3 regions of the Nostoc sp. 'Peltigera membranacea cyanobiont' 232 genome follow, and region 2 is predicted to be linked to each of the others. Evidence: riboswitches for the same ligand, from Rfam matches in the RefSeq annotation. Region 2 holds a riboswitch; each other region holds the start of a gene.
What was found. A riboswitch is a leader RNA that binds a small molecule or an ion and turns the genes downstream of it on or off. The one in region 2 is predicted to bind cobalamin.

Region 1 (13,512 bases), on a different contig from region 2:
TGTCAATATAGGCTTATATCGGAGTAAAAAAATCAAGTGCAACGAATTAACTATGATAGAAGCTAAAAACGTAATTGGTGGAAACCTAGAAGCCTGCTGCACTTCTCCTATGACTGGGTTTTACCGCGACGGTTTTTGTCGCACAGGCGGTCAGGATTTCGGGTCGCACGTCGTATGTGCCGAAGTGACCTTAGAATTCCTGGAGTTCACTAAATCGCAGGGGAACGATTTAAGTACACCTGTTCCTGATTTTAATTTTCCTGGATTGAAGCCTGGCGATCGCTGGTGTTTGTGTGCTTCTCGCTGGCAAGAAGCCCTCGAAGCTGGCGTTGCACCACCCGTCATCCTCTCTGCAACCCATGCTAGAGCTTTGGAAGTGGTTTCTCTAGATGAATTGAAACAACATGCTGTAACTTCTTCTTGAATTGGGAATTGGGAATTGGGAATTGGGCATTAGTTATTCCCTCACACTCCAAACTCTTGTACAGACGCGATTCATCGCGTCTCTCCTAACTAACTGGAACTTCCACAGGTAGCTTTAATAAACTGGCAACCATCGCAATTAATTTAGTGGGGTCTATTGGCTTAGATAAATGCTGCTGAAACCCTGCTGAAAGAGCTTCTAAGCGGTCTTCCTCTCGTGTGTATGCTGTTAAAGCGATCGCTGGAATACATCCACCTTTTTCTGGTTCTAAAGAGCGGAGTTTGCGAATCAGTGTATAACCATCTTGCTCTGACATACCAATGTCGCTAATCAGGATATCTGCTTTTGCTTGTTCAAGTACTGCTAGCGCTTCATCAACTGATGCTACTGCAATGGCAAATGCCCCATACTCCTCAAACATAAAACTGAGAAAGTTACGGGTATCTGCTTCATCATCTACAACTAAAACCCTTAATCCAGCAAGAGGTGTCGATGCCACAGAAGAAGAAATTTCTCCTGTGGCTTCTCTATTTCCCCTATTACCCCGATTGTCTTGTAGCAGTGGCAGTTTCACAGTGAAGGTTGCTCCTTGTCCAGTGCCTGGACTTTGGGCAAATATTGTACCTTTATGCAGTTCCACTAAATGACGGACGATCGCTAGTCCTAGTCCTAATCCATTGTGCGATCGCGTTGTAGTGCTGTCTGCTTGCCGGAAACGCTCAAATACTTTCGGTAAAAACTCGGAACTTATGCCAATGCCTGTATCGCTTACTTGAATTTGGGCGTATTTTTGAGTTGTTTGTTGTTCTTCACTCCAGACTACTGACAGATTCACTTCTACCCTGCCGCCTTTGGGGGTAAACTTAATGGCATTAGTTAGTAGATTCCATACTATTTGCTGTAACCGCGCTGGATCGCCATAAACTGACCCTACCGAAGTATCTAACATAGTATTGAATAAAATTTCTTTTGGCTCTGCTAGGGGACGCACTGCTTCTAAGGCTGCCTCCATAACCGAGATGAGATTCACCGCAGATACATTTAACCGCAACTGTCCGCGGATAATCCGGGATACATCTAAGATATCCTCAATTAGTTGCATCTGAGATATAGCATTGCGTTCAATCGCTTCTAGAGCGCGGGAAGTGGCTTTGTCGTCAAGTTTCTTAGAGCGGAGAATTTTTGACCAGCCCAGCATCGAGGTTAGGGGTGTGCGGAGTTCGTGGGAGAGAACGGCGAGAAACTCATCTTTCATCCGATTTGCTGCTTCTGCTTCTTGTCGTGCGGTTTGTTCTCGAATTACTTGAGCGCGGACTTCTTCTGCTTGCTTCCGTTCAGTAATATCTTCGAGAGTGCCGACATATCCCAGCAATTCCCCTTGACCGGAAAGCATCGGTGATGAGCGAACCTGAACCCAACGGACGATGCCTTGAGCAGTTTGAAAGCGAAACTCTTCTGAGTAGTCACGGCCATAATAAATGTAGGTAGACCAACTGGCAACTGCTTGTTCTCTATCTTCTAGATGAACAGATTCTAGCCAGCTTTTTTCTAAACTCTCTGCTGCTTTCAAGCCACAAATTGCTTGGTAGCGAGGATTTGTATATCTACATCCTCCTTCAGTATCAATTTCAAAAATGCCGACGGGTGAAGAGGTACTCAGCGATCGCAATCGTTCTTCACTTTGCCTGAGTTCGGCATTGACGGCTACTAGTTGTGCAGTTTGTAGCTTGACGGCTTCTGTTTTCTTAAATAGTTCTACGAATACTGTGACTTTGGAAGTCAAAATATTGGGATCTAATGGTTTAAGTAAATAATCAACTGCACCCAAGGCATAGCCTTTAAACAGCATTTGGTCGCTGGTACTAAAGGCGGTAAGAAAGATAATTGGGGTATGACGCGATCGCCCCCGATTCCGAATTAAGGTAGCAGTTTCAAAGCCATCCATCCCTGGCATTTGCACATCTAGCAAAATCACTGCAAAGTCTTGATGTAACAGACACCTCAAAGCTTCTTCCCCAGAAGTAGCTCTCACCAAATTCTCTCCCAGTTTTTCCAGGATTGCTTCTAGTGCTAGCAAATTTTCTAGTTTATCATCCACTAGGAGGATGTTTACTTTGGGTTCCATCTGCATGGGTTTATTTCCGTGATGAGTGACAAAGCTTGACCATTTGGGAAGCAATGTTTGAGAGTGTCAAAATCCAGTCTACTGTAACAGCAGAAATTGCTGCTTCTGGCATAATATCGCTCTCAGCTGTGGCAGGTTCTTGTACGATAGTTATTCCTCCCCGCGCTTTTATTTTCTTAAGACCTTGCATACCATCTTGATTTGCTCCTGTCAATATTACACCAATAACTTGCTCGGTGTAGACATCGCCTGCTGACTCAAACAACACATCAATAGATGGTCTGGCATAAGAAACTGGCTCATCAGTCGAAAGAGCAAAGTGACCTGGTTCAACCAATAAGTGATAATCTGCTGGAGCTAGATAGATATGTCCTGGTAGTATTTCTTCTTTATCTTCCACTTCTCGAATCGGTAATGAAGTAGATTCTTGCAATAACTCCTGGAGTGTGTTGTTAGATTCCTTGTGACGGTGTTGCACGATCGCGATCGGCACTAAGAAGTCTGCTGGTAACTTCCCCAGAATAATTTTTAATGCTGATAATCCGCCTAAAGAAGTACCAATCACCACAATTTTAAACGACACTTGTTTAGTCCTCACAGGAAGCATCTCAATGAGTGCAAATATACCTGGCGCTTAGAGTTCGCAGTTTATTTTGCACGCAAACTCAAGGAACTTGAAACCGAGGTCAGTGGGTTTTGTCTGTATAGCCATGAATGACCTTCGCCAAGGCTACACCTTGATTTGCATTTATACAAACTATCCAAAATTATATGTTTTTGTCATCAGCATTACAATTAAAGATTTTATCATTGTGAAATACTTGACAGAAAAATATTTTATTTAGGGGCTTTTTAATCTTAATTAAATGCCAGAATCGCTACATTATAGAAATACTTTTTAGCTAAATAGCTAACTTTTAAAACTTTAATTATTATTGTTTTGACAATTCACAAAAATTTACTTAAGCTAAAAGATAGGTTAAGCAAATCAATAAACAACAGCAATTTTTTTAGCTCCACCAAGAATTGCTGCTACAGACTATTGGCATGAGGAAATTAATCACAATCACAATTATTCCCTGTAGGTAAGCTCACGAGATTTAGCTGCAAAAAGCTAAGACATGATTAAGCGTATTGCACCGCGCACATATTGAACATATTCCGGTCAATTATGGATGGATACTTGTGATGATATTACCCGCATTTCTCACAAGCTTCAGGCGTTTGATAGAGCAGAGGGGCAGAGGGGCAGAGGGGCAGAGGGGAAAGAACAAGGCACATTGAACTCTCCCCTGCTCCCCTGCTCCCCTGCTCCCCTGCACAAGCACGGGCTTTGAGAGGTGTGGTGAGAAATCCGGGGTTAGGTAGGGTTGAAATCCACGTTACAAAACTGGATTACAAATTACGTTAGCGTCGCGTTAGCGAGTATTCGTTCGCTTTTAGCGTCTTGTAGAGAGCGTCATTACGAATTATTTTAGTCTGGCGCATCTGAGTCTGAACCAGCATCACGCTGTATAGAAGGTGAACCAGAACCACGAATCACTAGTTTGCCCATACCCCAAGCTAAACCAAAAGTTGCTAATGTTCCGATTAGCCCAGCTAAGGGAGTGGCGATCGCTTCTGGCACTCCTCTGAGAGCATATTCATTAAAAATGCCATAGAAGGGTAATTTCTGAGCGGGTTTCTCTCCAAGTTCTTTGCTATCAAACTTTAAGTCTTTGGAAACTCTATCTAGCCCATCTGGATTTTTACTAGCTAGTGGCGAAAGGAAAATTGCAATCAACAGGGCTATACCTAAGCCAGCGATAACAAAAGCGCGGTTGCGCGATCGCGAGAGGTTGCTACTCATTCAATACACACCTTTTAATAACGAGAGACTGGACGAGACATAGGTGATTTTGTCTGACGGGGTGGATCGTAAAATAAATCAGGTCGAGTCCGCCAAATAAAGTTGAGTGCTACCACGGTAATCAGCGCCTCGCCAATACCAATTAGGACATGCCAAGAAGCCATCGCTGTCAAACCTACCGCCAGAGGAACCGTTCCAGACACAGCTAGTTCTAAGGCACACACAACTGAAGCTACTACTACGCTTGTCCAAGCAGCGATCGCCGCACCAATTGTCATACCTCGCAAGCTATCGCGCCCAGTAGCAAATCTGATTGTGCGATAGAGATAGTAACCACCAAATGTACCGATTAATCCCATATTAAAGATGTTGGCCCCTAAAACTGTCAGTCCACCATCTTGAAATAGAACCCCTTGCACGATAAACACTGCAACCATAACTAACGAACCAGCCCAAGGGCCTAATAAAGCTCCGGCTAGGGTTCCGCCTAAAAGGTGTCCAGAAGTGCCTCCTGGAATCGGGAAATTGATCATTTGCGCTGCAAAGATAAAAGCTGCACAAACTCCCATTAAAGGTACTGCTCGTTCTTGGTATTCTGCTTGCGATCGCTTAATAGCTAGTGCAATTAAAGCAACAGCAATTATCCAGGTGACTAGGATAACGGGTAAGTTCAAGAAGCCATCTGGAATGTGCATGGCTAGATGCGGCTGTATTACCCAGTACAGCCAGCCGAAGGACGAAGCACCCATAAATGGTATTGTTTCCATATTTAAGAAGTGTTCTTTGCAGCCAGATTTATTTAAGAGTCCAGTTGTCTAGTAGACCATGTATTCTCTAGAAACTTCAATCCACTAGGGGGGTATATTAAATACAATTCCGATTGATAGTATTATTGTGTTCGCGGTTTTGATGCTTTAGCGATAGTGATATAGTTAACTCCAATCGGTTCTGATGGGGAGTAGCCATTGGACGCAAGGGGGAAAGTCCGGTGTAAATCCGGCGCTGTCCCGCAACTGTGAGCCAAAATTAGGTGAGTCAGGATGCCCGCCGATGGGAACCAATTCGTTTACATAAATCTGCGAGGTACAGGTTATGAAAAGAAAAAAACAGGCGTTAGTCAGTCTAACCCTGATGGCAGTTATCAGTTTTTACTTGGTAGTTGGTTTACCCAAACCCGCTTATGCCATGCACATTATGGAAGGTTTTTTACCAGTGCAGTGGGCAATTTTTTGGTGGATTGTGGCATTACCATTTTTTCTATTAGGATTGCGTAGTCTGACTCGCATTACCCAAGCGAACCCGGAACTAAAACTACTACTGGGCTTGGCTGGTGCTTTCACTTTCGTGCTGTCAGCCTTGAAAATCCCTTCTGTAACAGGTAGCTGTTCTCATCCTACAGGGACGGGGTTAGGTGCGGTGCTGTTTGGCCCTCTCACCATGACGGTTTTAGGTAGCTTGGTATTGTTGTTTCAAGCTTTGTTACTGGCGCATGGCGGCTTGACGACGCTGGGTGCAAATGCTTTTTCGATGGCGATCGCAGGGCCGTTTGCAGCTTACTGGATATATAATCTGACAATGAAGTTGGGTGGTAAACAAAAAATTGCCATATTTCTCGCAGCTGCGATCGCAGATTTACTCACCTACGTTATCACTTCTATTCAACTCGCCCTAGCTTTTCCTGCCCCCGTTGGTGGATTTATCGTTTCATTTACCAAGTTCGCCGGAATTTTTGCCATAACTCAAGTTCCCTTAGCAATTAGTGAAGGATTGCTAACTGTATTGGTATGGAACTGGCTGCAATCTTATAATCCTCAAGAATTGGAACTGTTGCAATTAATCAAGCGAGGAAATGGTAATGAGTCAATCTAAAAAAGGGTTGAGTAACTGGCTGTTGGTAGTAGCTGTTTTAGCCTTAGCAGTTGCACCATTAATATTTGTGCGGGGTGGGGAATTTGCCGGTTCTGATGACAAAGCTGAAAAAGCAATTACTGAAATCCAGCCTGGATATAAACCTTGGTTTAAATCATTTTTTGAACCAGCTAGTGGAGAAATAGAAAGCTTATTATTTGCTTCGCAAGCAGCTTTAGGTGCTGGAGTAGTTGGTTATGCAATTGGGTTGTATAAAGGACGTTCCCAACAAAAACGTGAAGAATGAGCCTGCAATTAGACAGTTTAGCTTACACTAATCGACTGCGAAGATTGCCACCAGAACATAAAATAATTTTTGCATTTACTACTCTTGCTATTTCCCTTACAACCCATCCACTAGTGCAAATTTTGATGACGCTTTGGATGGGGATTTGGACAGTTATTTATGCAAAAATTCCGGCTGGTGTTTATTTTCGGTTGTTAATGTTCACCATAGTTTTTTGTTTGACAAGTTTACCAGCCTTAATGGTGAATGGAGTTGCAATTGCTGATTTGTCCAAGGTGCAATTAGACTCGTGGTATGGATTAACTCTCGGACACTTCTATATTTATATCAGTCATAGTGGCAGTATCCAAGCATGGGGAATTTTAACCAGAGCATTAGCTTCTGTTTCTTGCTTATATTTTCTCATGTTAACTGTCCCTTTCACGGAGATATTACAAACTCTGCGTTACTTACGATTTCCTGTGCTTTTAAGCGATTTGTTATTACTAATGTATCGGTTTATTTTCATTCTGCTAAATACAGCTACCGAATTGTTGACAGCCCAAAATTCACGTGGTGGCTACCGTACTTGGCGTAGTGGAATGAAAAGTTTAGCACTACTAATCGGACAACTATTACAGCGAACCTTACAACGATATAGTCAGTTCTCTCTCGGACTGGAATCACGGGGTTTTGTGAGTGAATTTCGAGTTTGGCATCCCCGCCGTTATCATCCTCAAGGACGATATATCATCGAAGCTATTTTCGGCTGTGTAGTATTAATAGGATTGGACTTTTGGCGGAATGCAGGAATATTTACTCGAATTTGAGCAGGTATATTACACCTATCCAGTAGCACAGCAATCAGCTTTGAATGGTCTAACACTGAAGATTCCATCTGGCAAAAGATGTGCATTAATTGGGCAAAATGGCTGTGGTAAAACTACACTGTTTTTATTAGCTAATGGTCTATATAAACCTAATTCTGGTATTGTCCGTTGGCGCGGTGAACCGTTAAGTTATAACCGAAATTATCTTAGCAGCTTACGGCAAAAGGTGGGGCTAGTATTTCAAGATCCAGAACAACAATTAGTAGCTTCTACTGTTGAAGAAGATATATCTTACGGTTTGTGTAATTTGGGTTTACCAGAATCTGAAATTAAAGACCGAGTAGAACAAGCATTAATTGAATTTGGGCTGACTGCTTTAGCAGAAAGACCAGTACATCATCTGAGTTTAGGGCAAAAGAAGCGAGTTTCTATAGCAGATGTGATGGTACTGCGGCCAGAACTTTTGGTGTTGGATGAGCCAACAGCTTATTTAGATATCAAACATACTCGTAACTTGATAGCAACGATGAAAAAAATTCATCAAGATGGCACTACTTTATTGATGGCAACCCATGATTTAGATTTAGTCTATCGATGGGCAGATTGGGTTTTTGTTATGGATAAAGGGCGACTGATGATAGAAGGCAAACCACAAGATGTATTTAGTCAGCGTCAACTTTTATCGGAGTTAGAATTGGGTGTACCATTTATATATGAAATGTTATTTGATGGGCTATCTGCTGAGGAGGAAGTAGTAATAGAACGAGTGCGACAGCGAATATTAGAGCAATTTCGGAATGTCCTGTGAGCATTAACGGTGATGAAATTCAACCTCTTTCTCCAGAATCTTAATATCATAACTACCAAAGAAATCGTGGCCTAGTAAGCCGATACTTGCTTTTGGTGCGATCGCTACCTGAAGATTATTAGCTGTAACTCCACCGACTGCAACAGATTTTATCTTACTGGTTGGAAATTCTACCTCGCTACCATCGGCAATTTGAGCTTGCATAGTACCTGTAGCCTGGAGTTCAAGTGTATTCGCCATACTTTGAGTGATAATGGTTCCACTAGCACCTGTGTCTACAATCATTTCAAAGGTTTTTTTGTTATTGAAGGTAACGTCAATCACAGGAGTTCCGCCAAAGCGGCGTTTGATTGAGACTCGAAAAACTCTGTCGTCTGAAGGTGCGGCGATATTACCACAAAGCCTTTCTAATCCAACAGTTTTACCAGAGGAAGTTACCATGTAACATGCTCCTGGATCGTCAGCTATTGCCTGATGAGAGAATGCTAAAAATATTAGTGTCGGGATTAGTGTGTAGGCATAGCCTGTCGTAGACATCGCAGCTAGGTTAACCGTCTTAATCCAACGCCTATAAGCATTCTTCATATTATATTTATCTCCAATTTTGCTGATATTCTTTAATAGATAAATTTATTATAATAGCTATAACAATTGGTACTGCAAACACATATCTTCCATAAAAAACACAACTTTTATGAAATTATCTTTCACAAACTTCAAATATATGGAATTATTTTAGTTATCATTTTTAATTAATATATTATCTCTAGTATATATACATAACTTTTGTCCTCTAAAGCTAGTTAGTGAAGTTTTTTATTTATGTGTCTCCATCAGATAAAATGGCATTTTACTCAATACATCTTACCTATAATTACTGATTGATAAATTAAAGATTAGATAAAGACATGATAAAACTACTTAGAGGATGTTTGAAAAGTCCTTAGTGATGTATCAAATACTTTTAGATCCCCCTAAATCCCCCGAGAAATTGGGGGACTTTGATTCCGGTTCCCTTAAAAAGGCAGGGCTGATTCATTCCATTTCAAACAGGATTTGTCAAGATGGTTAGCGAGAAAATTGTAAGTGAGGGTGACGAGAAGATGAACTTTTAAGCACTTGAACAACAGTAAAATTGTTCATTTTCTTGGCACGCTGGTAACAAAATAATCAATTTTAAATCGCTAGAACCCTTGATATTTAACGCTCTTTAGGGAATGAAACAGCCCTGCTTAAAAAGGGGGGTTAGGGGGGATCGCTAAGTACCTAAAATCACAGCGAAATACTTGTTCATTCGGGAGCATCCCAATTTTGCCAAAATAAAATTTGTAGTGGGAGCATCTTGCTCCCTAATCTCCAGGAAGCGGGCTAGAAGCCCGCACTACCAAAAAATAAATTTACACATTTGGGATGCTCCCGTTCATTCATCCTCTTAGAGCAGATTCAATCTGGCATCCTAAGAAGTTAGATAAGATACATTTTTGAGCTTATTCAAAGGTTGCGGCTGTATGTACAGCAGTTGCGATCGCATTTTTAACGGCAATATCTCTCTGTTCTAAGATGATATTTTCACTCACAGTCCGCCCAGCGACTACACCGCAAATAGCAGCAGCAGCAAAATTATACACACCTGCCATCTTAAATAGCGTGCCGCATTCCATCTCATAATTCAAGATATTCAAGCGCCGATATTCTTCTGTAATACCATGCAGCGATCGCATTAAATTTGGATTCGCTGAATCAGTGCGTTCCTGTCCTTCGTAAAAAGTATCAACTGATGCAGTAATTCCGATGTAATGTTCAACCTTTAATTCTCGTGCAGCTTTAACTAAAGCAACTGTCAAAAACGGATCGGCTGCGGCTGGATACTCCACAGGTGCAATGTCATAAGCTGCACCTTGGCGACATAATGCTGCACTGCTAATAACAACGCTACCAACTGGTATATAAGGTTGAATTGAGCCGCAAGTTCCAATGCGAATAATTTGTCGGATTCCTACTTGGATTAACTCATTGACCACAATACTCAATGAAGGCGCACCCATACCACTAGTAGCTGATAAGATGCTGCGACCATTAGGTAAGTATCCCATGTAGCTATTGAGTCCGCGATTTTCTGACAATAAGCGGATATCTTGGAAATAAGTTTGGGCAATTAGATGCGATCGCTCCGGGTCGCCAGATAATAAAGCAATGCTGGGAGGCGATGAACCTAAATCATCTTGTCCAAAACCAATGTGATAAAAGCGTTGATTTGGCATTAAATTTTAGATTTTTGATTATTTTATTTACTAACCGTTTTTACCTCTCCATATAAGATGCCATTGGTCATATAAATAAAACGGTGGAATAATCTTTTGGCGAATTTCTGCCATTTCTTCGGAGCGGTTAATACTTTGCATCAGATAACCACTTTCAAAGAGAAGTTCATGAACTTCCTCATATTTATAAGCAGATTGAAAGCCAAGATGAACATATAGGTTCTTAATAAAATTATTGGCTACTAATAAACTGCCTGTAAATTCAACAAGATAATTTAGTTCACCATAAATAGCGCTAGGATGAGCCACAGGCGTATCTCGACGAGAAGGTAAGACACCCAGAAAATCTTTTGCTTTCCCTTGTTTTGCAAGTTTCTCTTTTAGGCTGAGAGAGATAATTAATTCTTTTAAGTAAAGTGTCTCTTCTATTACCTTATAAGTACAACAATAGCCTCGCCAACAAGCTGTTGTACCCCATTGAGGAGAAAAACCGTGTTGCGTTGGATCAAATAATCCCACACCATCCACACCTGCAATGGAGAATATTTGACTTTTATAAATTAATTGATCGCTAATTTGACCAGTCATCTTTTGTTTTTATACCATAATTTACGCAACTGCAAGCTTGAGGCGATCGCAATCATATCATCTGCGATTAAACACAAATCACCTGCGATCGCATTGTGCCAGTTGCGTAAGTCCTGATAAAATTGCTTACACAAACATGAATTCTGAAGACTGGCAATATTCAAAGCTGTGATGTTGAATAGCCCGTTATAGACATCGCTTCTCTAACTGCCAAGGTATTATGTAGTCGAATACCGTGCAGTATACAGCTTGAGGTTTTGCATGAAAGTAGCAGTCTTCAGTACAAAAGCCTACGATCGGAAGTTTTTGTCAGCTGCAAATTCTCCCCCACAACACGAATTAGTATTTTTTGAACCCCGTTTAAATCGGGATACTGCTATCCTCGCCGCCGAATTTCCGGCGGTTTGCGTATTTGTACACGATCGGGTTGATGCCCCAACTTTAGAGCTTCTCGCCTCACAGGGAACTCGGTTGGTTGTCCTTCGCTGTGCAGGGTTTAACAATGTAGATTTACAAGCCGCAGCAGATTTAGGAATTACCGTTGTGCGTGTTCCCGCCTATTCACCCTATGGAGTAGCAGAACATGCTGTAGGATTGATTTTAAGTCTGAATCGCAAAATTCATCGGGCTTATAACCGTGTCCGAGAAGGCAATTTTTCCCTAGATGGACTGTTGGGATTTAATTTGCATGAGCGCACAGTGGGGATTGTTGGCACCGGCAAAATCGGTCTGATTTTAGGACAGATTATGAAGGGGTTTGGCTGTAAATTACTCGCTTATGACGTTTATCGCAATCCCGAATTGGAGGCGCTAGGTGGAAAGTATGTAGAACTACCTGAGCTATTTGCCAACTGTGATATTATCTCTCTACATTGCCCCCTGATTCCTGAAACGCATCACTTGATTAATGCTGAGGCTATAGAACAGATTAAGCCAGGCGTGATGTTAATTAATACTAGTCGAGGTGCGCTGATTGATACCCAAGCAGTGATTGAGGGATTGAAGTCTGGTAAGATTGGCTATCTCGGTGTGGATGTCTACGAACAAGAATCGGAATTGTTTTTTGAGGATTTGTCTGGCGAAATTATTCAAGATGATATTTTCCAACGTCTGACAACGTTCCCCAATGTACTCATTACTGGACATCAAGCTTTTTTTACAGCAGAAGCACTCCACAATATCGCAGAAACAACTTTTGCTAATATTGCTGATATTGAAAATGGTCGTCCTTGTACCAATGAAATTCGCGTTCAACAGCCAGCTTAGGTAAGGTTTGGCGATCGCTCATCTGTATTTTCATTCTGAACGATAGGCAAGGCGAAGACTTTGGACTAAAATCACCAGAGATGCGATCGCCATCAACCCGCCCCAAAACCAGTAAGGTAAAAGCAAATATCGCTGCATTTGCGCTGTATCAGAGAGTCCAAGGGGGCCGGCAGAACTACTAAATAGATAATCGAGTTGATGGAACGTACTTACACAAGCTTGTACACCCAGGAATTGAATGGCAAATCCTTGCGCCCAGCGAGGTGCTTTCAGGGCGATACCCAAGATTATTAAACCCAACAAGGGAATTGCTACCAATCCAAACCAGGAACGTACCCAAATTAATGTGGATAATAGCAAAAAACTCCCTAATATTTTTAAACAGAGGGTTGCTGCTGTAAAACTGCGGGAAGCTAGAATCAAAGCCGCACCAGCAAGAGGCGGCCCCATTGGGCCTGCTGCTGCCACCATTGCCGGGCCAATTGGCCCCAATAACGACCGGATGCCATAAGTTGCAACACCAGAACCATTGCTAAAAATCTGTAATTTCTGAAACTGCCCTCCTAATAAGAGTGCCATTAAGCCGTGACCCATTTCATGAAACCAGGTTGCCAGAATTGTAAATGGGTATAAGATATAATCACCTCCTGGTACTTGCCACAGTAAAGCTGTTGCGATCGCTGCTGCAATTAGCCAGGTTAGCCCCATGCGTTCAACAACTGGCGGGGCTTCTTTGGTAAGCAAGGGTTCAAAATTTTTGCTTGGTTCCCTCATAAGTCACTCTATTTTGGATTTTAGATTTTAGATTTTAGATTTTCTGGAAAATTCAAAATCTAAAATGGACAGTGTATTTTCTCTATCCTAGTGTACTTAAACTGATAAGCATTTAAATTACATATAGTCAATAGCTAAAATAGTTGCTGTGCTTGGATTTATTTTTTAATCAAAACCAACATCAGTAAGCAAGATGAGAAATTGCTAGGCGGTAAACATATCCAAGATAAGCTCTTGAATAAAATCGTGAACCTGTTGTTCCAGGAATTGTGTAAAATATTCTCTTGACCAGATTTTAAAACCCTTCATTTGTATGAAGGGTTTTAAAATGCCCGAAAACTTTCAGTTACCCTGAAGACGATTGGGTTATATCTCTTGCCAAAGTACTAAGCACATCTGAAATATCGCTTCATTTTCTTTTGTTTCCCTGGTTTTGGGGTAAAACGGAGGGTG
Region 2 (4,099 bases):
TGTCGCCTGTTTTTGACTTAAAGTGCCTGAAGCAGGCACTTTAAGTCAAACAAAAATAACACGAATAATTTTCCCGAAAATTCCCGAAAAATGCACAAAGTCAACAGCCTAGCTCGGAGGCTGTTTTTACTGCCCTGAGAATATGTGCCAACAACCCTCCAGGTACTGGGTGATTGTTGGCAATGAATTTAATCATGCTGATCATTTGACTGAGAATATGTGCCAACAACCCTCCAGGTACTGGGTGGGTTGAAAGACTGCTGCCAGTTAATTTAGATAGAATCTAAGCCTATACTAGCGTGGCAACAACCCTCTAAGTACTGGGTGGGTTGAAAGCCAAATCTGAAACTATTACGCACGCATACAAAAATGTTGTAATAACGTGCCAGGTACTAGGTGGGTTATCATAATTTTTATTAGGGAGGGTTGAAAGAGAGCGCTACGTTGACATTATCGCTATAGTATCTGTAAATAAATGACATTAATTTGTCACTGGCAGTTAAACGACATCAATTTGTCCCGACGACAGATAATTAGTCCCAACGACATTAATCTGTCACCGACGACAAATAATTAGTCACTGTACATTTAGAATGGACGTAACTGGATTCGAACCAGTGACCTCTACGATGTCAACGTAGCGCTCTAACCAACTGAGCTATACGTCCTTAACCACACGATTATAAATATTAGCATATACTTCTTGAATCGAGCAAGAAAAAGACCCAAATCAGGCGAAGTTTATTATCAAACAGAATTCAGGAGTCATTTCCCATCTGTGGCAAAAACCGGGTCGATCGCAATTGATGAAACTTTTCTCAGATGACCCTAGTGTATGATCGATAAGGTCATTCGGTTCTGGTGGGGAGCAGCTACCAGAGGTAACGGGGAAAGTTCGGTGCAAATCCGGCGCTTGGGAGCAACTGTGAACCAATTTGAGATTACATCTCAAATTCCAAATTGAGTGAGTCAGGATGCCCACCGAAATAGATTTAACAGTTCCACATCTCTGCGAGGTACAGATGACTACTACTGTAAATATTTCCCCAACGAATCCCTTGGGTGTTGCTGACCATACTTTATTTGTTTGCAAAACTTGTGCTAGCGTTTGGCAAGAGGGAAAACGCTTAGGTGAAAGTGGTGGTCAAAAACTTCTAAACCAACTTCAGCAGCTTGCACAAGATTGGAACTTACGAGATGAATTCCCAATTCAAGAAGTTGAATGCATGAGTGCTTGCAATCGTTCTTGTGTAGTTGCCTTTGCTGCCAAAGGTAAATTAACATATTTGTTTGGCGATTTAGCCGTTGATGGTAGTGCATCTGCGGTACTAGAATGCGCTAGTCAATACTATGTCAAAACAGATGGTTTACTACCTTGGTCAGAACGGCCAGAAGCGCTGAAAAAAGGCATTTTGGCAAAGATTCCACCTTTATCTCAATGATGCGCGTTTTAATTCTGGGTGGAACGGGAGATGCCGCAGAACTAGCTGCTAAAGTGGCGACTATTCAAGGGTTAGAAGCAATCACGTCTCTAGCTGGTCGTACCCGTGAACCATCAATTCCGTTGGGCGATTTCAGGGTTGGAGGCTTTGGTGGTGTGGTGGGATTGGCTAGCTATTTGCGTCAAATGCAAATCGACTTATTAATTGATGCAACCCATCCTTTTGCGAGTCAGATTTCCTTCAATGCGGCAGATGCTGCAACTGAAGTCGGAGTACCCCATCTAATGTTAATTCGCCCGCCTTGGGAAAAAGAAAGTGGCGATCGCTGGATTGAAGTTGACAGCGTTGAAGCCGCCGCCATATCTCTGCAAAACCAGGCACAGCGAGTATTTTTGACAGTTGGGAGGCAAGAACTAGCCGTCTTTGCTCACCTAGAGAAAATTTGGTTTCTGATGCGGATGATTGACCCTCCCACTGATGATGCTTTAGTACCCACAGGAAGGATATTGTGCGATCGCGGGCCCTTTACCCTCAATAATGAAAGGCAAATCCTGATTGATAATAATATTGATACCATCGTGAGCAAAAATAGCGGGGGCGATGCCACAAAGCCCAAAATTGTTGCAGCGCGAGAACTGGGTGTGAAGGTTGTTATAATAAACCGTCCAGCCATACCGCCAGGAGAACAAGTTACTGATGTTGATGCTGTTTTGGCATGGCTATTTGACAAGTTGCACAATTAGTACAATCAGGCAAAAGCTTCGATCGGGAATTTTCTTTAGTCAGCTTAAGATAAACTGTGGCGTTGAAAAAAGTCCCAAATGGTCTGACTGGCATTCAAGCCAAGTTTAGCATTGAATTTATTTAGGTTCGGATCGGTTGAAGCACCACCAGGCCAAAAATGTCCCCCATCTACTACAGCTAACTGTAAGACCTCTGAGTTGCCACTACAATTTGAGTACTGAGTAGCTTTGACTTTTGAGCTTTTGCTAGAGTTCGTGTCAGAAAGCAGTGGCGATGCGCTAGGTGAAATACATCGATCGTGCGATCGCCAAAAGCTTACCATGTCTGAAATAGAAACAAGCGCTCCTCGTTGAGTGTGGTCATCACCTTCATAACGAACATCTCGATCGTTTGTACCGTTAACGATCATCATTGAGATCGGAGTCTGAGGTTGGCAATTAGGTTTGAGCCGAACTGGAAGAGAGCCAGCTACTGATGCAAAAGCGGCAATTTTATCAGATAGCTTACATGCTAAAGCTTGGGTAAGTATTCCGCCTCTAGAAAAACCAGTGGCATAGATTTTATGACTATCAATATTTCTTTCTTGCTTCAGATGATCGATTAAAGCACTGACAAATAAAACATCATCTATCTTTCCTTGAGAATTACCTCTAAGGCTCCATTTTTGATTAATTCCATCTGGATAAACAACAATAAATCCTTTTTGCTCTGCTAAATTATTAAAACGCGTAACATCACTAATCGAATGACCACTACCAGCATCTCCATGAAATACTAAAACTAATGGCATTGGGTGGTTTGGATCGTAAGATTTTGGAGTGTAAAGATAGTAAGTGCGTAATCGTCCTTGATTATTTATCTGTCCATAATTATCACCACTCAATATTTTTGGTTGAGAGGTATGTATTTCATCCGCTTGGATTGAATTGCAGGCTGTTACTAAACTAATTACAAGTAAGGAAGTAATAATTTTCTTAAAGTATTGACAGCTATGATATATATTCATGTTCGTTCAATCATTCGATAAGAATATTTTTACTATAATTAGTGTATTTTGTCTATTATCTGAAGTAGGATAAAATTAAAACTAACACTCTTTCTAAAGTGTTAGTTTTAATCATGCTAATCAGCTAAAAGTAATCAAACTTATACCGATTATTTGTGAGACTGCATCAAATAAGGTAATTTTGCCCCAAGTTTGATCGAGGGAAGTTTAATGCAGCTTCTTAGAGAATTGGTATTTTTGCAAGAAGTCGATTACAACATCACTACTAAATGCAGCAGATATATTAAACTCTTACGTAGTGAGCAGGAACCCAACGACGACCGTATCTTGTTCTTTCCCAATGACCAGGAATTAACTTTTTGTGAACATAACGGCTAATCACATTATGTCTCTGAACACCAGGTCTGACAACGATCTCTGCTGCCGATGCCTGTGATGGCAAGGAACCAATTATAAGTGGTAAAGCAAGTAAAGTACCAACAAAGATCCGCTTCATTATTTAATCTCCTATCAGTTATTTTTGGTTTACTTGACTACAACATTCCTAAATGATTTAGGTTCTACTTTTTACCGAGAAAAATGATATTTGAAAATCCCTTTGTCATCAGGATTTTTCCATTAAGAAAAGTGACCCTAAATTTGGAGGAAATCTTATTTGTCTCACGACTCAATTAAGATTGATGTGTCACTTTGAGTTTAAAACACTAAATAGAAAGATAAATGGTAATAAAGTCATAATTTAAGCATGACTAAAGTCATACTTACGTAATGTGCAATTTCTAAATTAGGATTTTGGAAAGTCTCAAATAACAGCAGAGTGACGTAAAAGTGCTACCTTTACCCAACGTACTTTCAGCCCAAATCCGTCCGCCGTGCTGTTGCACAATACTCTTACAGCCAAACCTAA
Region 3 (13,512 bases), on a different contig from region 2:
ACACAGAGACAAGAGGTTAAAGCGCTAAGTTCGGAGAGTTCTAACTCTACATCACAGGGCTATATCCCGCTTGCTAGAGTGTGATTCATTCACGTAGAATATAATGCCATTGTTGCAGCAGTTCTCATGACTTCATCTGCGTCATTTGACACATTAGAGTCTTTACAGGCGGATATCGCTGAATTGATCGCTCGTTTACCGACATTAAAAAATCGGCAACTTATTCAGCAAGCACTTGCCACTATTATTCGTCTAGCTGATACCGAGATTGAGCGTCTTGACTGGAAAATCTTGTCGGCTGCATTAGCAGATATGGAACGCGGTTTCCAGTTGTTTTATGATTACCGACACGTTCGCAAAGTCACCATCTTCGGTTCTGCTCGTCTAGCACCAGATACACCAGAGTACCAAATGGCCCTTGAGTTTGCTCGTACTATTTCTCAATTAGGATTTATGGTGATGACCGGCGGTGGCGGTGGAATCATGCAAGCAGGTCACGAAGGGGCTGGGCGAGAAAATTCCTTTGGATTAAACATTCAGTTACCCTTTGAACAAGAAGCAAACCCATTTATAGAGGGCGATCCCAAGCTAATTAACTTCAAATATTTTTTTACGCGCAAACTGTTTCTCCTCAAAGAAAGTGATGCTGTAGCCTTATTTCCGGGAGGGTTTGGCACTCAAGACGAAGCTTTTGAATGTATGACATTAACCCAGAATGGGAAATTTGGCCCAGTACCTCTGGTTTTAATCGATCGCCCTGGTGGTGATTACTGGCGTTCTTGGAGCGAATATATTGATCGGCAATTAGTGGAAAATGGTCTTGTCAGTCCTGAAGACCCCAGCCTTTACACGGTGACAGATAACCTGGATGTGGCTTATGATGCCATTACTCGTTTTTACCAGGTTTATCACTCCTGTCGTTATGTCAGTAATCAGTTAGTTATTCGCCTGAAGACAGATATATCAAACGCTCTTGTAAAGCAACTCAATGCTGATTTTAGTGACATTCTTGTTAAGGGACGGATTGAAAAAAGTCAGGCATTACCTCAAGAAGCACAAGATGAAACTGCTGAACTACCCCGCCTCATTTTGTACTTCAATCAACGGGACTTGGGGCGATTGTATCAGATGATTGCCACAATTAATCAGATGGGTAATCCTTCACCAGAGGATGCAGCGCATCCAGAAAGGAAGTAGCTTTTAAGGAAAGGGAGAGAATTGGGAATTACTTTCCCTTTCCTAATTTTCAGGTTATAAAATGTCAGAATTAAAGACTCATAATTCCCAAGGCTTCACTTTTTTATTTACCAATTTTGCATTTCTACTAATTCCATACACAACTCATTAATTTGCTCTAAATTAGGTTTGTGAGGTAGGGCGGACTGTTCGTAAACAACTTCCATTTCAGCAACCAAATCTTCTGCCATTTTCATCACCTGCTCATAAGAATACTCACCCTTTAAAATAGCTTTTAAATCATCAACATCACCAGCTATTCTTCTATCTACAATCACTTCACCTTGCTGCAAGATTTCTACTCCACTGCGTAACAATCTAATGCAGTGCATCCCATGTTTTAGGTCAAAACCCGACTGTCTTTCCATTTCTGCCCTAGCCGGATTTCTATTTTCCTGCCAAGATAAGTAAGCTTTCCATTCTCTTAAAGCTATTTGATAACTTTGGCTTTTTTGAAGCAGACGGATAAAATCTTTACGGCTATTGGTTAAATGTTGAGTATATTCTAAAGTCTCATCGGGTAAAGTATATTGTTTTAAGACTCCTTTAAAATCAATATCTGCTGTTAACAATTGGTATAACTGCTCCGCTTCTTCTAAAAACTCAATCCGTCCTCTGATTAAGTTATAAAGATACTCCAGAAAAGCATTTAGCTCATCTTTACTGAGGGGTGCTTCGTCTTCTATGGCGAAGTCAGATGGAATTGGTTTTTTTTGCGGCGGCTTTAATAACCATTTGCGATGAGTTTCCATCTTTTTAATTTGGGCGAAGGCATAACCAGTGTAAGTATGTTTTACCTTCTTGCTCAAAAATAGCTGCTTATGATTAATTAAATGCTGTCCAACTGCGTTGACAAAAGGATAGTTATTTAACCAGAGCAATTCTAAAACATTGGGATTTGCACCCGCTAATAACTGGAGAATTTTTCTTAATTCATATATAACTGTGTCTTTGTTACCATCAACAAATGGAAATATTCCTGGTTCATCCCAACCAGTATCTTTTTGTTCGATGCGATCGAATCCCAAGTAGTATCTTTTAGGTGCAATAAATACTCCCCGATAATCAAAGTCTGAATCAGGACGATTTAAACCATAGCCGTGGCTACCAGCTAAACCAATTAAAATAGTTCTTTGCTCAACTTCTATTCTTTTCATATCACCTGATTAAAATATAGCCATCCTAACTCATGAGTTAAGCGGGTGAGAAGATAGTAAGCAAAGTTACTGAGTTTAATAGAAATGCTCCTCAAGGAGATGATCCAACGGTGTCCCCTTGAGGAGCAAAACTTATCAATTGAGTTGTTCCTATACTTTCAGTTTCTTAGAATAGGAATTATCTAGGATTAAGGTGCCGTCTAGTTCCCCATCCTGGATTAACGATGGCGGCTAAATCTTCTTCAGATAACTTGTTGATTTCATTTTCCAGTTCATCAGCCGTGAAGTCATAGCCACGCTCTTTGGCAATCTTGATGAAGGCTTTTGGATCGGCTGTTGCCTTGAGTCTTTGCTGTAATGCTTGATCTTGTTTTACAGCTTGAAAAAGTCGGGTGGCATTTTGCTGTGTCATGACAGTCCATCTCCTGTTTTGAAGATTGGGTTTAAATGTATGAATTTGATTTTTGTCGATTCCCTTAACTCTGTAAAGAACTATTAGATTAAGCGCGTAAATTTCATTTTAAAACAAAGAATAAAAATGTGTGGATATTGACAAGAAACTATAAGTTTGAGTCTAAAATATTTCTTCCAGTTTGTAGAAATCATCCCTAAGATGGAAGCAGTATTTAACTAATAAATATTGATTCTGGTTTTTGGGTAAGCGATCGCCACCACGAATTTTGGCAAATAAAAGCTTGACTTACCACCTGTGAATAAAATATAATATTAGATTGTCTGTCTAATTCCTGCTCGGATCAGGTAGACATATTACAAAAGCTGGCAAAAGCCTCTCTACAGGAGATAAAAACCAGCTACCTGTACGGCAACCTCAAGGACAATTTAATGACCTACGCAATTATTGAAACTGGCGGCAAACAAATACGAGTAGAGCCAGGGCGGTTTTATGATATTGAACTGCTTCCTACCGAACCAGATGAAAAAGTTACAATAGACTCCGTATTACTCGTGCAGCACGATGGCGAAGTCAGCATTGGACAGCCACTAGTGACAGGTGCGACTGTAGAAGGGACTGTAATGCGACATTACAGAGGTCGTAAAGTCTTGGTATACAAGATGAAGCCGAAAAAGAAAACCCGCAAAAAACGGGGGCATCGTCAAGAAATTACCAGACTTATGATTGACTCCATCACCCTTAACGGTGAAGTGTTTGTTGCCCAAGGAGAAGCGGAGAAGGAAAGCCCCGTTTTAGATGAGACTCCTGCCGAAGAAGTTGAAGTCGCTGCTGAATAATAAAAAGAAGTAGATACAAAAGAGGAAATCATGGCTCATAAGAAAGGAACAGGTAGTACACGTAACGGTCGTGATTCTAACGCTCAACGTTTGGGTGTCAAGCGTTATGGCGGTCAAGTTGTGCGTGCAGGAAACATTCTCGTGCGTCAGCGCGGTACTAAATTCCACCCTGGTAACAATGTCGGTATTGGTAGCGATGACACTCTGTTTGCCTTAATCGATGGTGTTGTAATGTTTGAGAGAAAGGGCAAAACCCGGAAAAAAGTTAGTGTTTATCTACCCATAACTGCTGTTCAGGCAGCCCCTGCTGAAGCTGTAGCAGGTTAGAGTGTGAGGGTGGGTAACATTGCCCACCCTAATCGCTAATTAGCGCTGGCATAATGGTCAGATTTATATAGATTTCTAAAATTTTCTAAAAGTCGCTTTGTTTCTCTGTTAACCATAGATTAGTATCAGGATCGTTAAAGCGCAGATATTCTTCACTAACAAAATATTACAAAAGAAAATTTGCTTGCGTAGCTTGCTGCCGTATATATTTTATATCAAGTCTTAAGCACCAATTTTTGCATGTTCTAAAGTTCAGATAGCTCATGGACTTCAGCATGAGGTTTTGCTGAGATAATAGATACCTAAATTAGGTTCTGCTTTGAACTACCATGAATACCTGAGAAAATGCTGAGAATTAACTGAATTTTCTCAAGGGATAAATTTATGAAAATCATGGCTTAGTTTCAATAAGCTCTCAGTCCTCATAGAGATACTTTGGATGTTGGGGATAAATCAAATGTCAGTACCAAAAGTTTGATGAAATCCTCTATAAAAAAGGCATCTTTTTTACCTCAATAGCCTTTAAGAATGTGCTATAGCTTAATTTCCCTGAGTCAATCAATACAAAAAGAACTATCCAAAGGACGAAAAAAAATATGAACTGGAAAATACTTTGTTTAATTGCTGGTTTAAGTTTAACCGCCAGTCTCACTGCTTGCTCTAGCAGTCCTGCAAGCAACAATCAAATTGCCCCTGAAGCCTCTCCTGCGATGAGCAAAGATAAAGCTGGCGATGCGATGGGTAAAGATGCGATGGGTAAAGATAAGGCTGGCGGTGCGATGGGTAAAGATGCGATGGGCAAAGATAAGGCTGGTGACGCGATGAGTAAAGATAAAGCTGGCGGTGCGATGGGCAAAGATGCAATGGGTAAAGATAAGGCTGGTGACGCGATGAGTAAAGATAAAGCTGGCGGTGCGATGGGCAAAGATGCTATGGGTAAAGATAAGGCTGGTGACGCGATGAGCAAAGACAAAGCTGGTGATGCTATGAAGCAATCCCCGGCTTCCACCAAGCCCTAGCCACAGCTTTGCATCTCACTTTTCTTGTAAGATTAGGGGCTGCTTACCAGGAAAATCTTAAGCCAATCCCTATACTTTGGCGCTTTGACATCAACAGGAGAAATTCTGATGAATCACAACCTGCTCCACCGTCGTCAGTTACTTTTTTATATTGGCTTAGGGGTTGTCGGAATCGGTGCAGCCACAACACTTTCCAACTTCAGAAAAGTGAATGCCCCTTCTATCTCTCCGGCAATAAGTAATAATACGCAAGACTCGGAAAGTATTGCAGTAAAAACTCCCGTAGGAAAGAGTTTACCAGAGTTTCAGGGTATCAGTCAGTGGCTTAATTCTACTCCTTTAGCGATCGCCGATCTCAAAGGCAGTGTTATTCTGATCCAGTTTTGGACTTTTGCTTGTATTAACTGTCAGCGTACCCTGCCCTACATTACTAAATGGCATCGGCAGTATGAGGCGCAGGGACTCAAGGTGATTGGTATCCACACACCAGAGTTTGCTTTTGAGCGAGATCCGAACAATATAAAAAAGGCGTTGCAAAAACACCAAATTACTTATCCGGTTCCAGTGGATAACGAATATAAAACTTGGAACGCCTACGAAAATCAGTATTGGCCCCATATATTTCTAGCCGATCGCCAGGGTTTACTACAATATGACCATATTGGTGAAGGGGCATACGAAAAAATAGAGCAAACTATCCGCCAGCTATTGGGGTAGAAGGAATTATGACGACTTCTACTTTATCAATTAGTCTCGCTTTACTGGGGGGAGTTTTGAATGTCCTTTCACCCTGTGTTTTACCGATTTTACCAGTGCTATTAGGCCGCTCGCTCCAATCCCATACTTACGGCCCAGTCGCGCTGGTGGGGGGATTAATCGCTGGTTTTGCACTGGCAGGTAGTTTAATCGGTGTAACATCAGCCTGGTTTACGGGTTTGGCTAATTTATTACGGAATGGCGCGATCGCACTTCTTTTATTTTTAGGATTACTCGCAATTTTCCCCACCTGGAGTTACCGAATATTTACTTATATTCCGGTCGGTAATTGGGCTAAGAAACCCCCACGAATTGGACTTATGGGAGAATTCTGGTTAGGGACTCAGTTGGGGCTTTTGTGGACTCCCTGTGCTGGGCCAGTTTTGGGAGGAATTTTAGTCTTAGCGGCAGTTAATCATCAAGTCGCAGGTGCATTTTGGCTGCTGGTTGTTTATGGAATCGGAGCAGGTTTGCCTTTATTAGCGATCGCCTACGGTGGGCGAGTACTTAGCAAACGCATCTTCAATGTCCGCCGCCATAGTGCAGTGTTGCAGCGTGTAGGTGGTGTTGCGATCGCAGCGACAGCAATTGCTATTCTTCTCGGTTGGGATGTTCAGATACAACTTTGGTTGGCTCCCTTCTTTCCTACTCAACCGATATAATTCGTAATTCGTAATTGGAGAACTGGGCAACTAATTTTAGTTATGGAAAATAAAAAATGCGTATTATCTTTATTTAAGATAAAACTGACTTATCTATGCACTTTTAACTACGAATTACGAATTACGAATTACGAATTATCATGGTTTCATCTAAACGCAAAGTCCGCTCAACACCAAGTCAGACTTTCCTCTCAAAGACCTTTCACTGGATTAATATCATCAGTCTCATCTTGATGATTAGTAGCGGATTGCAAATATATAATGCTAACCCAGTATTTGGCGGGCGTGCAGGTTGGCATTTTCCTGACTTTTTGTTGCTGGGGGGTTGGCTTGGGGGTGGCAGAAACTGGCATTTTACTGCTATGTGGCTATTTTCACTAAACTTACTTTGGTATGGAATCTATATCTTTGTAACTCGTCGTTGGCAGCGTCGCTTTGCCGATGGCGGTGATTTAAAAGCATTGCAAGTCAGCCAGAACCCAAAGCGCAAAAATTACGCATGGCATCGGCTAGTTTATACTGCTATCATTCCCGTGTTGCTGCTGGCAATCTTGAGTGGTCTGGCGATGTACAAACCTGCCCAATTGCATTGGCTTTCGGGGCTGTTTGGTAGTTGGCAAACTCTCCGCACTGTTCACTTTATTACTGTTCCTACAGTCATACTGTTTACAATTGCTCATTCCTTACTTGCCCTGAAGGTAGGAAGCATCCGTCTAGTTAAGTCTATGTTCCTGTAGAGGTCTTATGAGTCTGATTCTTCCCAAACGCACCCTATCCCGTCGTCGATTACTCCAAGTATCTGGACTTTCAGGGGTAGGCTTTCTTTTAGGTGGCTGTGGGACAAACTTGTTCTCAGATAATCTGCGGCAAATATCTGAGCCGCTAAACCAACGTCTAGAAGCACTCCTGTTAAGTCAGAAACCAGTTCCAGAATTTGCTGTAAGTGCCATAGAAACAGACAAATTGCTGGTTAATACCTTTGACTTCACGCCACAAATCGATCCGGCGCAGTTTCGCCTAAAGATTGATGGCGAGGTTAGCAACCCGATGCAATTGAGTATGGGGGATATTGAAAAACTTCCCTTAACTTCAATGGTAATTCGCCATGTCTGTGTTGAAGGCTGGGCTGCGATCGTTCAATGGGGAGGTGTGCGATTGCGAGACTTGGTAGCGCTGGTACAGCCTAAGTCAAATGTCCGTTATGTCTACTTTAAATCTGCTGATGGCTATTATGAAAGTTGGGATCTTGCCTCTGCTGTACATCCGCAAACCCTGATGGCTTATCAAAAGAATGGACAACCTTTATCAGTTGATAATGGTGCGCCTATGCGTCTAGCATCCCCAGTTAAACTGGGCTACAAACAAAGCAAGTGGGTAACTCAAATTACATTTGTCAGCAATTTGTTACCTCTTAAAGGTTATTGGGAGGATCAAGGATATGAGTGGTTTGCAGGGCTATGAGGGAGCAGGGGGGCAGAAAATTTTACAATCGATTCTTAGTTGGGATTACAATCATTGAGAAATAGGGTACTTTATCTGGATCGACTTCATCCAGGGGTATAATTCGTTGCTGCGACGTTGATGCCCGCTCAATATATCTTGCTCGTGATGCTAGCCCTAATTTATGCAGAATATCCCGTACTTTGGTAAAGTGACGACCTAGCTTCATAATTGCTGCTGCATCAGTTATCAACAAATGTGTAGTTAGTTCTTCTGCTGGCAATGGGGCGGGTAAGACTGTGAGAATATCGGTGTAGTAAGTGAAAGGTACACCCAAAGCTACCGGACAAGCCATCAGCGAGGAAACTCCGGGGACAACTTCTGTTTGGTACTGGTCAGATAATCGTGTGAACAGGTACATGAACGAGCCATAGAAAAATGGATCGCCCTCGCACAACACCACCACATCTCGACCGGCTGCTAAATGTTCGGCGATTGGTTCAATTTCTTTATCGTAAATAGACTTGGCCTTTTCTGGTTCCAAAGCGCGGGGGAGATGAAATAACACCTCGATTTGATTGCCAGGAAGATATTGCGCCACGATCGCTCTAGCGATACTCTCTTTACCTGTGGCTGATTGATAAGCTACTACAGGAGCCGCACGTAATAGCCGCAGCGCTTTCAAAGTCAATAGTTCTGGATCGCCTGGGCCAACACCAATTCCATAGAGACGACCTTTAGTTTTCATATTCATTCTTCCTCCGTTGCCAGGGCGTTAACTGCTGCTGCTGCGATCGCACTTCCACCGCGCCGACCATGTAAGGTTAAAAATGGTACATTCCTGCTATCTGCCGCCAATGCTGCTTTCGATTCGGCTGCACCGACAAATCCAACTGGGAAGCCTAAAATAATTGCAGGTTTAGTAGCTCCTTCATCAAGCATTTCTAACAGTCTAAATAGTGCTGTGGGCGCATTCCCAATTGCGATTACCGATCCTTCCAGGTGCGATCGCCATAATTCCAAAGCTGCTGCCGACCTTGTAGTACCCATCTTTTTAGCAATTTCTGGCACTTCCGGCTCGTTGAGGGTACAGATAACTTGATTGTTTGCAGATAACCGTCGTCTGGTAACGCCATCGGCAACCATCCGGCAATCGCATAGAATTGGCGCTCCCTCTGCTAAGGCTGCCCTTGCAGATTGTACTGCTGTTGGTGAATATCCCAAGTCAGTAACAATATCCGTCATCCCACAGGCATGAATGAGACGCACGGCAACTTTTGCTACATCTGGTGGCAGTACATCTAAATTCGCTTCTGACCGGATGATTGCAAAAGAATTACGGTAAATTTCGTTGGCATCTCGGATGTAGTCGGGCATTCGATTTGGGATTTTAGATTTTGGATTGACTTGAGAAGTGAGCCTAAGTGTTTATTGAATTAGAGTTGTAATTGAGCGATCGCACATCGATTGCTAAATTCCCCAAAAGATTCATTGGGATTTAAGCGTTGAATTTTATATACATATAGCATCCGCTCTATTAATGCAGGTAGTTCGGTAAAAGTCACATATTGATATATTTCCCGTCCAAATTTCTGCTTGCTGTCACCAACATAAACGTGATAGCCTTCTACAATTCCACCGTCAGCCTCAAAGTTGACACCGAGCAGAGTAATATCACTCTTGCTATGGTGGGCGCAGGATTTTTCGCAGCCACTGAAGTGGATATTAACTGGGCAATCCAGAGTAAGGCGAGTTTCCAGATACTCAGCTAATGCCAACGCATGACTTTTAGTGTCTGTGGCAGAAGAAGCACAACCCTTGTTTCCAGAACAGGCAACTAATGCACTCTTGATGTTAGTTGCAGAGAAATCTAATCCTAAAAAAGTAATTTCACTTTGGACATCATCAACCCATTGCTGAGGAATGTCTGCAATCAGCAAATTTTGCCAGGGAGTTAACCGAAGAGTGCCACTACCATATTTTGCTGCTAAATCTGCTAAACCCTTCATCTGTGTACTTTCCAATCGTCCCAGAGGTAATACGATACCAATATAAAATAAGCCTCGCTGACGTTGGGGATGGATACCAATATGCTGATACTTGCCCTCTCCTTGCAAAATAGTAGAGAATTCCTTTAGGGGTTGGGGGATTAGGTATTTTCCCGTTTCACCGTCCAAAAGCGGGAAAGGTAAACGTTGCTGAACTTCTTGGAGATAATTTTCACAACCCAAAGTATTCAATAACTCTAAGAGACGTAGCCGACGCTTATTTGTAGTATTAGTATGAGCTAGATAGACCTCTGCCAAAGCTGCCAAGACAGGTAAACATTGCTGTGGTGTTAACAAAATTCCCGTATTGCTAGGCGGTTGGCCCTTTGCGCCGACACTGAGATAAAGGCGAAAGTAAACATCAGCATTGACTAAGACAGCAGCAAATAGGATATCATTTAAGCGATCGCACACGCGAATTATTCCACCACCATCAAAGCAAACGCTAAATTTTGCCGATAGTCCTGAAAGCGCCGGATGTGCGGCAATATAATTATCCCAATCTTCCACAAAAGGGCGAGTGTCGATTAATTCTTGGGAGTCGATACCAGCAGTTGGGCTGGTCATAATATTACGGATATGGTCTACAACAGAATTGTGAGAACCCAATCCCATAAGCTGTAAGTGCTTCAAAACCTCGGCATTTATCCCCGTGCGGATCTCGCGGACTTGTAGGTTAGCTCGATTAGTCACATCCACATAGCCGCCACCGTACTGCTCTGCTATGTCTGCGATCGCATGGCACTGCTGAGTACTAATAATTCCACCTGGTATTCTAATGCGAGATAATATCCCATCGGCGGCGGGTGTAGCATAAAACAAGCCAGGACAAGTGGCAAATCTAGAAAGCAAATTTAGAACTCCTTCCCCGTGCGACGCAGGGAGTAGACGGTGATTGTGTCTTGATGACATCTTGAAAGTTGGCATTCTGACTTGGGCGATCCCATCACAGCTGCGGCACAGTCCCGGAATTTCACCGGAGTTTCCCAACTCCAAGCTTTAATAATTTAGCACGAGAAGGTAGTTAGAAAATTTAACATTTCAGAATTAGGGAACTCCAAAAAATAAATTATTCAATTTGTCTACTCAACTAGACTTCTTTCTTCCTTGTCTCCCTTGTCCCCCTTGTCCCTCTGCGACGGAATATTTTTTTACTTGGAAATCCCTTAGTGAGGCAAGAGCGATCGCTACGGTTTTCTAAGCTAGAATACCAAAGTTGTGTTTAGACAGATCCGACAAGTCAATTGCCAAAAAGCTCTTATTTCCATGAACTACTACGTAATCTACGACGGAAATTGTAATCTCTGCGTTACTTTAGTGCAATTGCTAGAAACCTTAGACAAGGGAAAGTTATTTCACTACGCTCCCATGCAAGATGAACAGACACTTTTAAAGTGGGGAATTACAGCCCAAGATTGCGAACAGGGAGTAATTTTAATTGATGGCAATGAACCTCAAAGACGTTGGCAAGGCAGTAACGCCGCAGAAGAAATTGGGCGGTTATTGCCAGTAGGAAGTATATTTGTAGATGCTTATCGAGCCTTACCGGGGATGAAATGGGCAGGCGATCGCTTTTACGAACAAATCCGCGATAATCGTTACACCATATTTGGTAAGCGTTCTAGTACTTATGAATCGGGATACTGTGCTGATGGAAACTGCAAGGAATCCAAGAGTTAGTTATTAAACACGATCGCAATGCTTCTATAAAACAGTTGCTTGCAACTCAAATCGCGCCTAAGCGTTGGGCGATCGCCTTTTTAACTGACTAATTAACCACAGACACTTGTCACAATTTGTAGAAACTCCCGTAAAACAGGTGTCATATCCTCTTGTCGCCACACTACAGCCGTTTCTACTAATGGTGTTTTTTCTTCTAAAACGCGATAAACCACACCAGCCCTTTGAAGATTTTGCAAAGAAGACGGTACGATCGCAATCCCCATTCCTGCTGACACTAGCCCGATAATTGTCTGCATTTGGATTGCTTCTTGAGTCACTTTTGGGCTAAAATTCCCTTGCTGACAAAGACTCAGGATTTGATCGTAAAGTCCAGGCCCCAAATAGCGGGGGAACATAATAAAATTTTCGTTCAAGAGCGATCGCACTGAAATATTTTCTTGTCTGGCTAAGAAATGAGTTTCTAGCAAAGCTACAATTAGTCCTTCCTGCTGAATACATTCTTGATTGAAAGTGTTGTCTTCCAAAGGTGGATGGGCAAAACCTACATGGATGCGGCGATTGAATAGCGCTTGTTCTTGCTGAGTTGTCGTTAATTCTTGCAATAGTAACTCTACCTCTGAAAACTGTTCTCGAAACCGTCGCAAAATCACAGGTAGCAAATCGTAAGTTACCAAGGTGGTGAAACCTACTCGGAGTTTTCCTTTCTCACCCCTACCTGTCCGTTGAGTCAGATCGATTGCCTTGGACAGTTGAGCGAACAATTGATAAGCTTCTTGCAAAAATACTTGTCCGGCTTCCGTTAGCTGCACCTGTCGTTTGGTTTTGCGTTGAAAAAGTTCTACTCCAAGGGATGCTTCTAGCTGTTGAATTTGCTGGCTTAAGGGCGGTTGAGCGATGTGAAGTCGCTCTGCGGCTTTACTAAAGTGGAGTTCCTCAGCTACAGCAATGAAGTAGCGCAGGTGTCGCAGTTCCATAGTTTTGATATTTTATAAGTCTCAAATACTCATAAATATATATTGGACATGTCAAAAATTGCTATCTATGATACTCATACATGGAAATCAGAGGATGATGTAACGATGTCGGAGAATTTGAGAAGCCAAGTTGTGACACAAGGCGTGCAGCGATCGCCAAATCGGGCTATGCTGCGGGCAGTTGGTTTTAAAGACGAAGATTTTAATAAAGCCATTGTCGGTATTGCCAACGGTTACAGTACAATCACTCCCTGTAATATGGGGATAAATCAACTGGCGCTCATAGCAGAGGCTGGGATTAAAACCGCCGGGGCGATGCCGCAAATGTTTGGCACCATTACCATCAGCGACGGGATTTCGATGGGAACCGAAGGGATGAAATATTCCCTCGTGTCGCGGGAAGTCATCGCTGATTCCATAGAAACCGCCTGTACCGGACAAAGTATGGATGGAGTACTAGCCATTGGCGGTTGTGATAAAAATATGCCAGGGGCAATGTTAGCGATCGCTCGGATGAATATTCCTGCTATATTCGTTTACGGTGGCACAATTAAACCCGGTCATTACAACGGACGCGATTTAACTGTTGTCAGTTCTTTTGAAGCAGTTGGCCAACACAGTGCTGGAAAAATTGACGACAAGGAACTATTAGAAGTTGAAAGTCGCGCTTGTCCTGGCGCTGGTTCCTGTGGGGGAATGTTCACAGCTAACACCATGTCTTCAGCATTTGAAGCAATGGGAATGAGTTTGCCCTATTCTTCGACAATGGCAGCCGAAGATGCCGAAAAAGCCGACAGCGCAGAAAAATCAGCCTTTGTGTTAGTCGAAGCGATTCGCAAACAAATCTTCCCCCGCCAAATTATCACCCGCCAATCTATAGAGAATGCCATCTCTGTAATTATGGCGGTGGGTGGTTCGACCAATGCAGTATTGCATTTTTTAGCGATCGCCCGCGCCGC

Region 1: linked by a shared signal. The riboswitch ahead of CDG79_RS28365 (energy-coupling factor ABC transporter permease) and the one ahead of CDG79_RS19425 (DUF1636 family protein) in region 2 are both predicted to bind cobalamin.
Region 3: linked by a shared signal. The riboswitch ahead of cobG (precorrin-3B synthase) and the one ahead of CDG79_RS19425 (DUF1636 family protein) in region 2 are both predicted to bind cobalamin.

Annotation. Positions count from the first base shown of each region.
Region 1 covers NZ_NOLK01000113.1:11,346-24,857, reverse strand. Annotated here, with positions in the region: gene CDG79_RS28390 (DUF2237 family protein) at 53-424, shown strand; gene CDG79_RS28385 (hybrid sensor histidine kinase/response regulator) at 510-2,555, opposite strand; gene CDG79_RS28380 (chemotaxis protein CheB) at 2,560-3,132, opposite strand; gene CDG79_RS28375 (PDGLE domain-containing protein) at 4,024-4,398, opposite strand; gene cbiM (cobalt transporter CbiM) at 4,413-5,165, opposite strand; cobalamin riboswitch at 5,325-5,464, shown strand; gene CDG79_RS28365 (energy-coupling factor ABC transporter permease) at 5,491-6,267, shown strand; gene CDG79_RS28360 (energy-coupling factor ABC transporter substrate-binding protein) at 6,254-6,553, shown strand; gene cbiQ (cobalt ECF transporter T component CbiQ) at 6,550-7,362, shown strand; gene CDG79_RS28350 (energy-coupling factor ABC transporter ATP-binding protein) at 7,337-8,170, shown strand; gene CDG79_RS28345 (retropepsin-like aspartic protease family protein) at 8,174-8,755, opposite strand; gene CDG79_RS28340 (nucleoside phosphorylase) at 9,658-10,431, opposite strand; gene CDG79_RS28335 (hypothetical protein) at 10,462-11,019, opposite strand; gene CDG79_RS42850 (hypothetical protein) at 11,016-11,153, opposite strand; gene CDG79_RS28330 (2-hydroxyacid dehydrogenase) at 11,281-12,285, shown strand; gene CDG79_RS28325 (M50 family metallopeptidase) at 12,316-13,059, opposite strand.
Region 2 covers NZ_NOLK01000057.1:16-4,114, forward strand. Annotated here, with positions in the region: tRNA gene CDG79_RS19420 (tRNA-Val) at 595-668, opposite strand; cobalamin riboswitch at 837-1,000, shown strand; gene CDG79_RS19425 (DUF1636 family protein) at 1,023-1,442, shown strand; gene CDG79_RS19430 (cobalt-precorrin-6A reductase) at 1,442-2,185, shown strand; gene CDG79_RS19435 (extracellular catalytic domain type 1 short-chain-length polyhydroxyalkanoate depolymerase) at 2,230-3,192, opposite strand; gene CDG79_RS19440 (hypothetical protein) at 3,476-3,688, opposite strand; partial or broken gene CDG79_RS19445 (sensor histidine kinase) at 3,925-4,099, opposite strand, start outside.
Region 3 covers NZ_NOLK01000044.1:48,575-62,086, forward strand. Annotated here, with positions in the region: gene CDG79_RS16775 (LOG family protein) at 127-1,197, shown strand; gene CDG79_RS16780 (nucleotidyltransferase domain-containing protein) at 1,305-2,393, opposite strand; gene CDG79_RS16785 (Nif11-like leader peptide family natural product precursor) at 2,572-2,805, opposite strand; gene rplU (50S ribosomal protein L21) at 3,237-3,644, shown strand; gene rpmA (50S ribosomal protein L27) at 3,675-3,971, shown strand; gene CDG79_RS16800 (hypothetical protein) at 4,568-4,990, shown strand; gene CDG79_RS16805 (thioredoxin family protein) at 5,099-5,707, shown strand; gene CDG79_RS16810 (cytochrome c biogenesis CcdA family protein) at 5,716-6,408, shown strand; gene CDG79_RS16815 (cytochrome b/b6 domain-containing protein) at 6,549-7,145, shown strand; gene CDG79_RS16820 (molybdopterin-dependent oxidoreductase) at 7,153-7,869, shown strand; gene CDG79_RS16825 (precorrin-2 C(20)-methyltransferase) at 7,892-8,596, opposite strand; gene CDG79_RS16830 (precorrin-8X methylmutase) at 8,599-9,225, opposite strand; gene cobG (precorrin-3B synthase) at 9,285-10,748, opposite strand; adenosylcobalamin-variant (AdoCbl-variant) riboswitch at 10,810-10,900, opposite strand; gene CDG79_RS16840 (thiol-disulfide oxidoreductase DCC family protein) at 11,163-11,576, shown strand; gene CDG79_RS16845 (LysR family transcriptional regulator) at 11,669-12,553, opposite strand; gene ilvD (dihydroxy-acid dehydratase) at 12,659-13,512, shown strand, end outside.